Regions from separate parts of the Rossellomorea marisflavi genome, predicted to be linked through region 1. Evidence: riboswitches for the same ligand, from Rfam matches in the RefSeq annotation. Region 1 holds a riboswitch; the other holds the start of a gene.
What was found. Region 1 has a riboswitch for S-adenosylmethionine ahead of mmuP (S-methylmethionine permease). Riboswitches for the same ligand answer to the same signal wherever they lie in the genome.

Region 1 (4,883 bases):
AGGTGATTCTTTGGCTTTATACGTAATGGCATTAGCAGCCATCGTTGCAACTACAGGAATCGGGATCGTGATCCGGAAGGCCATGAGGGAGATGGCGGCAACCCCTGATCAACGGCAGCAGATCCAGTCGAGGATGTTCATCGGGGTGGCGATAGCAGAAGCGCTTCCTTTGATCCTGATCGTCCTTGGTTTCATCATGCTTGAGTCATTTACAGGATCTGTCGTCGTTCCAGTGGCTATCATCATCGCGGTGACCGCCATCAACTTTGTGGTGCTATTGCGGACATTTTTGGACCTGGTGAAAGATCCCCATGCGGAGAAGCAGACAAAAGCGATGGTACAATCCACATTTTTCATTGGGTACGCCCTCATGACGGCGGTCCCCATCATCGCTGTTGTGGCAAGTCTCATTGCAGCAGGTTGATCCCACATAAAAAAGGAGGCTCATCAGCCTCCTTTTTTATAGTTGATTTATTTTTCGCGTTTCCTCCACTTATCAGAAAGGTCCTGAATATGGGAAGGTCCGGTCCGACAGCAGCCACCAATGATTTTGGCACCTGCTTCGAACCAGGCATCGGACTGGTCAATGAAACTTCCGCATGTTTCCTGGCCATGCCAGGTTTTGGTCTCAGCATCATAGGTTTCACCTGAATTCGGATAGACGATGATCGGTTGATCTGTATGCTGGTGAAGGATTTTGACAGCTTCCGTCGCTTCCGGGATCGGTGCACAGTTCACACCGATTGCAGCAATCTGCTCTATATCCTTGAAGGCAAGTGCGCAATCGGCAACCCTCGTCCCATCACTGATCCGGGATCCATCCCTCAACGAGAAGGATAACCAGGCATAAACACCGGGATTCTCATTCAATAAGGATACCAACACTTCCGCTTCTTCAAATGAAGGGATGGTTTCAAAAGCCAGAACGTCGGCTCCGGCTTCTACAAGGGCCTGAATCCGGGGACGATGGAAGGCTGCAAGCTCTTCCTTTGAAATGCCGTAATCCCCGCGATACTCGGACCCATCTGCCAGATACGCACCGTACGGACCGACAGAGGCCGCTACGAAAGGCTTATGACGACCGTTGTCCCGACTGCCTTCTTCATCCCAGAATGAATCCCTTGCTTCTTTTGCCAGGAATACGGTTTGCTTGATCAGACCAATGGCCTCCTCCTCGCCTATCCCTCGTTTACCGAAGCCCTCCACTGTTGCCTGGTAGCTTGCTGTGATGGCACAATCGGCTCCGGCTCGGAAGTAGTCCGTGTGGACGGCCGAGATTGCCCCCGGGTTCTCAATGAGGGTCCGGGCAGACCAAAGGGGATGATCGAGATCGCATCCATGGGACTCCAGTTCAGTGGCGAGCGCCCCGTCCAGGATGACCGTGGCGTGACTCCTCAAGATGGCTTCAATGGGATTGTGTTTCACTTGTGTTGACATACTCGACACTCCTCTTCTTTTTCACATAGTTTGTCACATAGTACGCTGCATAACAGAAGCCGACGAACGGGATCGTGCAGTAAAGTGCCACCCTCTGACCTTCATCGAATGCAATACCGATGACGGATGCAAGGCAGAGAAAGAACGATGCAATCGGGACAAATGGATACAACGGCGTCTTATATGCCAGGTCCTTCACGCTGTTACCTTCTTTGATGAAGCGTCTCCTGAAGAAGAACTGCGATGCACTTATGCTCATCCAGACAAATACGACAGCCAGTCCGGAAATCGACACCAATAAGATATATACTGTATCGGGTGCGTAAATGCTTGATAAGAGTGCAAGCCCGCCTCCCAACATGCTGGTGATGGTGGCTACGAGGGGGACACCCGATTTGGTCAATTTACCGAAGAAAGACGGTATGGTCTTTTTGTCTGCAAGTGACCAAAGCATCCTGGAAGAAGCGTACAAGCCTGAATTGGCTGCGGAGAGGATGGCGGTGATGATCACCACATTCATAAGGTCTGCCGCATATGGTATCCCGATCCTGCCGAGTACGGCGACGAATGGACTTTCCAATACGCTTGCCGCTTCACTTGGGAGGAGGGCAGAAAGCACCACGATCGTCCCTACATAGAAGATGACGAGTCTGATAAGGGTTGTACGGATCGCCTTTGGAATCGTTTTGGTAGGCTCCTTCGTTTCACCCGCTGCTACCCCGATCAGTTCGGTGCCGGAGAAGGCAAAATTGACGGCAAGCATTGTCATGATAATGGCAAATGCCCCATTCGGGAATAACCCCGCATCGGTGATATTCGTGAAGAATGGTGCCGGGGATGAATCGGCAAGGGGCACGAAGCCGACGATGGCAGCCCCTCCTGCAATGATGAAAAAGACAATGGCGACTACCTTGACAAGGGAGAACCAGAATTCAGATTCTGCAAAAAATCGGACCGTGAACGCATTCATACCGAAGATGATGGCTGCAAATAACCCACTCCAGATCCATACGCTCACTGATGGGAACCACCGCTGCATCATCAGACCGGCAGCCGTGAATTCAGATCCAAGGGCAACCGTCCAAGTCAGCCAGTACAACCAGCCGACGGCATAACCGGTACCCGGCCCGATGTACTTTGCCGCGTAGCTGTGGAAAGATCCCGTCTCGGGCATATGTACCGAAAGCTCCCCGAGGCACATCATGACAAGATACACGACGATGGCTCCGATCAAATAAGAAAGGATCGTACCGAATGGACCTGCCTGATGGATGGTATACCCCGAGCTGAGAAAAAGCCCCGTTCCGATCACGCCCCCAAGGGAGAGCATGATCAAATGCCTTGTTTTCATTTTCCTCTTAAAGTCTTTTGCTTCAATTTTCATGTTGGCATCCTCCGCGTTCTTGATTCTGGGATGAGCAGACAAACAAAAAACGCACTCAAAACGAGTGCGTTACCGACAAATAAACTGCTTATCTATCAGGTTTGATCACCCGCTGGAATTAGCACAGTTTCTTCAGAAGAAGATCTGCTGCTGAGGCTTCAAAGGGCCAGTCCCTCCACCTCTCTGGATAAGAATTATGAGATTGTTATAAACATTAACAAGAACCCTCATTCCTGTCAATATAAAAATAGTCACACCAAAATTTCGTAAGCGCACCCACACCTTACCCTTGGTGAAAAAATACCCATTTGATTATTTCCATGGGAATACGGGAACGTATATAGAAAAAGGGGATGACACCATGCCGGAAGGACCGGAAATCAGAAGGGCTGCCGACCGTGTTCAAAAAGCGCTCGCCCATCTTCCCGTCATGGAGATTTTCTTTGCCTTCCCACAGCTAAAGGGATATGAAAGTCTCCTTCAGGGAACGAAAATTACCAGGGTGGACACGAAGGGAAAAGCGATGCTGATACGCTTTGACAACGGCTATACGATGTATTCACACAACCAGCTGTATGGAAGATGGTATGTAAAAAAAGCCTATGAATACCCAAAGACCAACCGCCAGCTGCGCGTAGCCATACACAATGAAAAGAAATCCGCTTTTCTCTACAGCGCCTCTGATATTGAAGTCATGCGGGATGAGGAGGTCCATTTACATCCCTTCATCGCACGGGTGGGTCCGGATATTCTCAGTGAAGACGTAACAAGTGGAGACATCCTGACCAGGATGGAAACATTCAGGAAACGAAAATGGGCGCATCTGCTGCTTGATCAAGGTTTCGTTGCCGGTATCGGGAACTACCTTCGCTCTGAAATTCTATTCGTCTCGGGGATCCATCCGACACTCCGTCCCATGGACTGTAGTAATGAGCAGCTGACCCTTGCTGCCGAAGCCATCATTCATTTGATGACGCAATCCTACGAAACCGCTGGGGTCACCAATGACCTACAGTTAGTAGAAAAGCTGAAACAAGAAGGTGTGACGCGGTCCCGTTACCGCCATTGGGTCTTCAATCGTGAAGGTTCCTCATGCTATCGCTGCGGGACAGAGATTGAGAAAATCACGGCCGCTTCCAGAAGGCTGTATTACTGTCCACATTGTCAGTCCAAGTAAAAATGAGGTCGGGACTAAACAAAAAAAGTACCATTTAACACGACCAGTATAGGTTCTATATACCGCTAATGATTTCCGTGCAAGACTGCGCGCGGGTAGCCCGTGAGCCTCCTCGGCACGCCTGTGGGGTCTCACATCAGCTACTCTTCCCGCTGGAGTCTTCGTCTTGCACTCCAATCAGCCGCTAGAAACAAGTAAATAAAAATAGTCATGAAACAAATTAAAACCCGAATTCATCTGCCTGTTCGGTGGCAGATGAATTCGGGTTTTACTATAGCTAAAACACGTTTTTCCAACCCTCTATTTATTATTAGATTACGCCGTCCATCCCTGCACTCGTCATAATCCCGTCGAGGGCTTCTACAAAATAGGCGTGATCAAGTCCCTGTTTGACGACGATGTCCTTCATGATGACACCCAGTTCAGTTGAAATCCTCAAGTATTCTGTTGTCATATCATCAAGTTTCGCTCTGGTTTCGGCGGCATTGTCAACGTTCACTTTCTCAATTGTCTTAATCATGTCTTCTGAGATTGCCAGATATTTGTCCTGTGTTTCTTTGTATTTCTTGATATCCCCATCCACTTCTTTGCTGTTGTCGATCGAATCAAGCAAACCCAAGGCCTCATCATGCATGCTCTTATAGACAGGTTCCTCTATCTGGATGGTCTGAAGTTCCGATTTGACCATCTGCACATCCTCTTCGGTCATGTTTTCCTTAATGTAAAAGTCGGGATTGCCAATTCCATAATCGTAGTACAACATGACCTCCATCATCCTGGCCTGGAATAAGGCAAGCTGGATTTCTTTATCGAAAGCAGCAAATTCTTCTTCACTGGCTTCAATACTGGGTCCCTGACCTGGCATCGCGGTATCTGCTTCCCCTG
Region 2 (4,883 bases), 500 kb from region 1:
TCGCCGAAGTAGCCCATTTGAAGAGTACCGTTCAGGGCGATGGTACCTGAGTACAGGATCGTTTCGCGGTTCTCGTAGCTCTCGAGGTCGTCAAGGAGTTTCGGCGCTGTTTCGATCACAGTCTGAAGGACCGAATAGCATAAATTGTCCTGGAGCGGCGTGTTTGCTACATTGTGGAAGTACTGTTCGAACACGTGGCTCATCATGTCCACCATGCCGTAGATCGTCTGGTCGCGTGGAACCGACATCGTATTGACCGGATCAAGGATGGAGAAGGCAGGGTGAGTCACGCCTGGGCTACCCCATACATACTTCTCGTTCGTCTCCCAGTTGGTGATGACAGAGTCCGGGTTCATTTCAGATCCGGTTGCGGCAAGGGTCAGCACGGTCCCGAACGGAAGGGCATCCTGAGCGATGACCTGCTTATTGATGATGTCCCAGACGTCGCCGTCATACTTTGCACCAGCAGCGATGGCTTTCGTGCAGTCGATCACGCTTCCTCCACCGACGGCGAGCATGAAGTCGATGTTCTCCTCACGGCAGATGTCGATTCCTTTCCGGACCGTGGATAGACGCGGGTTCGGTTCGACCCCTGCAAGCTCGGATACGTTCACGTCAAGGTTCTTCAGGATGTCCAGCACCTGATCATACAGGCCGTTGCGCTTGATGCTTCCGCCTCCGTATACAAGCAGGACGTTCTTTCCGTACTGGGGGATCAAGTCCGTCAATGCATTGACCTGATTTTTTCCGAAAATCAGTTTCGTTGGATTATGATACGTAAAGTTTTCCATCTTGTCAGCCTCCTCTGAGTTGTCGTTAAGAATCAAAGGTGCAAGTATAACGCGGGTCGGAAGGTTTAGCAAGTGAAGGGGTCTGTCGATTCTGCACCCATCATGAGACATTATGACTGATATTGGCAAAAGTTTTATTTTTGTTGTACAAAGGTTGAAAATTTGAAATAATAAGAATTGAATAGTTGTTCATAAGGGGGCGTTCAGGCATGCTGGTGGTAAGCGCATGTCTTGCAGGCATGAAGGTACGATACAATGGGACGGATTGCCTCGAAGACGTGATCGGAGAGATGGTCAGTTCGGGTAAGGCCGTCACGGTCTGCCCTGAGATTCTGGGTGGATTCCAAACCCCGCGTGAGCCTGCCGAGATCCAGGGCGGTACGGGTGAGGATGTGCTCGACGGTACGGCTCGCGTGCTGGACCGTTCAGGAGCGGATGTGACGGATCAATATGTAGCCGGTGCTGCTGAGACCCTCGCCATTTGCCGGAAGATGGGGGCGACGGAGATCGTCTTGAAGGAAAACAGTCCTTCCTGCGGCAGCTCCATGATCTACAATGGGGATTTTTCCGGAGAGAAGATTCCCGGGGAAGGTGTGACAACCGCACTCTTGAGAAGACATGGAATCAAGGTTTGGTCGGAAGAGGATGCTGTGAATGAATTTGTGTAAATTTACCATCGTTCTGCTAAACACCTGTGCTGATTAGCCGATGAATAATAGTAATGGCACATACAGACGCGGAACAGTTTCAACGGAACATGTCCTGGGTATTGTATGGAAAGAAAAGTAGAGATAGAGAACAGTCCTTCGACTGCAATACGATCACAAAGGGGCAAGAGAATCGAATGAGCGATGTAACAGGTCAAACCTTCTTACCTGAAGCAGAATTAAAGTCACTTCTGCAGCAAGGGGATGTCGAAGAAGGGAAACAACTGGACGTACTCCTGGCCATGGTGGAGCATATCGGGACGCCGGATCCCGTTCTCCGAGACAAATTGATTTACACCACCTTTTACCGATTGATCATTGAGGAAGACAGACTCCATACCGAAGTCCTGAAGGATCTCCTCGACCTTTCCATGGATCATCTTCTTATGAAGGGGATCGGTGAGGAAGGGACGGATTCCGTCTTCACGCGCGCCTTCACGACCCTCCTCATGGCACTCGTCCTTGGACGGGACAAAGAGGCCGATTTCTTATCAGAGGATAAGATCCAGGAAGCAGCCGATATCACGGTGGAATACCTGGAGCAGGAACAGGACGTGCGCGGCTTCGTCGAGGAAAAGGGATGGGCCCACAGTGTCGCCCACGCAGCAGACATGGTGGATGAGCTCGTGCTGAACCCAAAAGTCGATCAGGATATGTTCCCGGTCCTGCTGAAGGCACTATGGGAAAAGGTGTTGGTGTCACACCATGCCTATATCCATGATGAAGATGAGCGGCTCCTCGTCCCGATCCTTCAGATGATCTGGCAGGGGATGGATGAGGGGGAAGTCATAACGCTGGTGGAAAAACTTCCTGAGATGCTAGAGAAGCAGAAAGCCGAACTTGAGGAAGAGGCCTACTGGACTCTGTTTTTCAATGTGAAGACCTTCTCAAAAACCTTCTATATGAAACTGGAAGACTACCCGACCCTTTCAAAGCTGAGGGATGCGATCGACCGGGTCCTGAAAGAACTCAACTGAATAGTGCAATGCTCTTATGAAGAGAGGCGGAGGGACTGGCCCCATGAAGCCTCGGCAACCGGATCCACGGTGCCAAATCCAGCAGACAGTGCGTCTGAACGATAAGAGGCTGATGAAAGAGGCCTCTTGGAGAGGTCTTTTTTTATGAAGAGAAGGAGGAAGAGCATGACGAGACAAGAGATGTATACAGAACTTGAAGGAAACTTTGAAGAAACACGAAGCTGGAGGCGGCATCTCCACGAGAATCCCGAGCTATCCTTCCAGGAAACCGAAACCGCTCGCTTCATCGAAAGAAATCTGCGTGAGTTCGGGCTTGAGGTGAAGACCGGAATCGGCGGCAACGGCATCACCGGCACGCTCCGCGGGGCGAAGCCGGGCAAGACGATCGCCTTCCGGGCCGACTTCGATGCCTTGCCGATCACGGATGAAAAAGACGCACCGTACAAATCCAAGAATCCCGGCGTGATGCACGCATGTGGCCATGACGGGCATACGTCCGCCCTGTTGTCTGTTGCCAAGGTGCTGAGTCAATATGGACAAGACATCAACGGCACACTCATCTTCCTCTTCCAGCCGGCAGAAGAAACACCGCCGGGCGGAGCCAAATTCATGATCGAAGAAGGCGTGCTTGAAGGAGTGGACCATGTATTCGGAGCCCATCTTGCATCGGATTTGCCACTTGGGTCTTACGGCGTCGGAGAAGGCTTCCGCATGGCAGCCGTCGATAAATTCGCCATCCACATCAATGGCCTCGGCGGTCACGGCGCAAGGCCGCACACGACGATCGATCCACTCGTGATCGGCACGACCGTCGTCAACGCCCTCCAGCAGATCGTGAGCAGGAAGGTCGATCCCCTGAAATCCGCCGTCGTCACCATCGGCATTTTCAAAGCCGGAACCGCCTTCAACGTGATCCCCGACAACGTCACCATCGAAGGCACAGTGCGTACATTCGAAGGCGAAGTGCGCGACCAGGTCCAGGAAGAGATCCATTCGATTGTCGCCGGCATCACATCCGGATTCAAGGCGACGCACAGCATCGACTATCTGCGTGGCTACCCGGCCCTCTATAACCATCCGGAGGAAACGGAAATTGCCCGTCGCCTCTTCGCTGATCTTGGACCTGTGGCCGAGTCAGAGCCGACCATGGGCGCTGAAGACTTCGCCTATTACCTTCAGGAAAAGCCCGGTACCTTCTTCCGAGTCGGATCCCGGACGGATGACCTGGCAACCCAGTACTCCCATCACCACCCGCGCTTCGACATCGACGAACGCGCACTCGTTCACACGGGCAAAGCCTTCATCAAACTGGCCGAGCACTACGTTTTTTAACTTAACAGAAGAATAGGAGATACATAGATGACAACCTACAAAATCACGATGATGGACGCCTACGCCATCGAATCCCTCCGCGAAAAAGGCATCACCAATGAGATACTGCTTGAGGCCGCAGCAAGTGGAGATACAACGCGACTGTTGGAGGCAGATCCAGAAGGGAACTTCGATGCTTTGCTGAAACTCGCCGAGGATCGGCACGCGCTGGAGAGCATCCTGAATGATGGCTACCAGATCAAATTCGTTACCTACAACGGCCTTCGTAACCTTCTTCGCATGAAATTCCGCAAGCCGTTTACCGACTTGGACAACGGGATTGAAGGACTGCACCTCAGCGTGGAAGAGCTGATCCAGTTGAAGAAGCTGCTCTCAAGCAACTGGGTGTTGAAGGCAGAGGAAGCGAATGATGGGTATGTGGCCAGCGTGACGTATATCGAATAGGTGCATTGGACGGTCCCGGAGCTTCATTTTTTTATGAAGCGGTCGGGGCTTTTTTTGTTTGGGGGAGTGATGGATTGGAAGATTTGGAGTCTTAGGTGGGCGGAAGTTGGTAATATACGTGTGAAGTTGGAAGTACCGTTCCCGAGTTGACAGTAACCTCGAAGAGTTGAAAATAAAAAAGCCTGCCCGAAAAAAGTTGGAAGTAAAATCTCGAAAGTTGATAATAAATTTCCCAAAGTTGATAGAAAAAGTTTAAAAGTCGGTAGAAAATGGAGGTGGAATGATATAATTGGATATATAAGGAATTTAAAAATGAAGAAAGTATGCCATTTCATCCTGTTTTCCCGAAAATGTGACCAAACAAGACCCGTCCAGAATCAAAACCACCTAACATGAAGGGATTTTGACCATGAAACCACTACAAAACACCATCGCCCTCGTCACCGGTGCATCCCGCGGAGCAGGCAGGGGAATTGCCTACGAGCTAGGCGAAGCTGGGGCAACTGTCTATGTGACAGGACGAAGCATTCAGGGATCTACAACCGACAACCGACCGGAAACAATCGAAGAAACGGCCGCAGGAGTCACGGCACGCGGGGGGAAGGGGATCGCCGTTCGCTGTGATCATACCG

Region 2: another riboswitch for S-adenosylmethionine. It lies ahead of K6T23_RS03705 (M20 metallopeptidase family protein); the one in region 1 lies ahead of mmuP (S-methylmethionine permease).

What each region holds. Positions count from the first base shown of each region.
Region 1 covers NZ_CP081870.1:1,209,548-1,214,430, reverse strand. The annotation lists gene K6T23_RS06535 (ATP synthase subunit c family protein) at 26-424, shown strand; gene mmuM (homocysteine S-methyltransferase) at 472-1,437, opposite strand; gene mmuP (S-methylmethionine permease) at 1,406-2,821, opposite strand; SAM riboswitch class I at 2,907-3,015, opposite strand; gene nei (endonuclease VIII) at 3,183-3,998, shown strand; gene K6T23_RS06515 (ICP22 family protein) at 4,309-4,883, opposite strand, start outside.
Region 2 covers NZ_CP081870.1:712,830-717,712, forward strand. The annotation lists gene K6T23_RS03690 (iron-containing alcohol dehydrogenase) at 1-791, opposite strand, end outside; gene K6T23_RS03695 (2-thiouracil desulfurase family protein) at 1,001-1,459, shown strand; gene K6T23_RS03700 (DUF2785 domain-containing protein) at 1,549-2,475, shown strand; SAM riboswitch class I at 2,487-2,583, shown strand; gene K6T23_RS03705 (M20 metallopeptidase family protein) at 2,641-3,807, shown strand; gene K6T23_RS03710 (hypothetical protein) at 3,835-4,251, shown strand; gene K6T23_RS22150 (SDR family NAD(P)-dependent oxidoreductase) at 4,661-4,883, shown strand, end outside.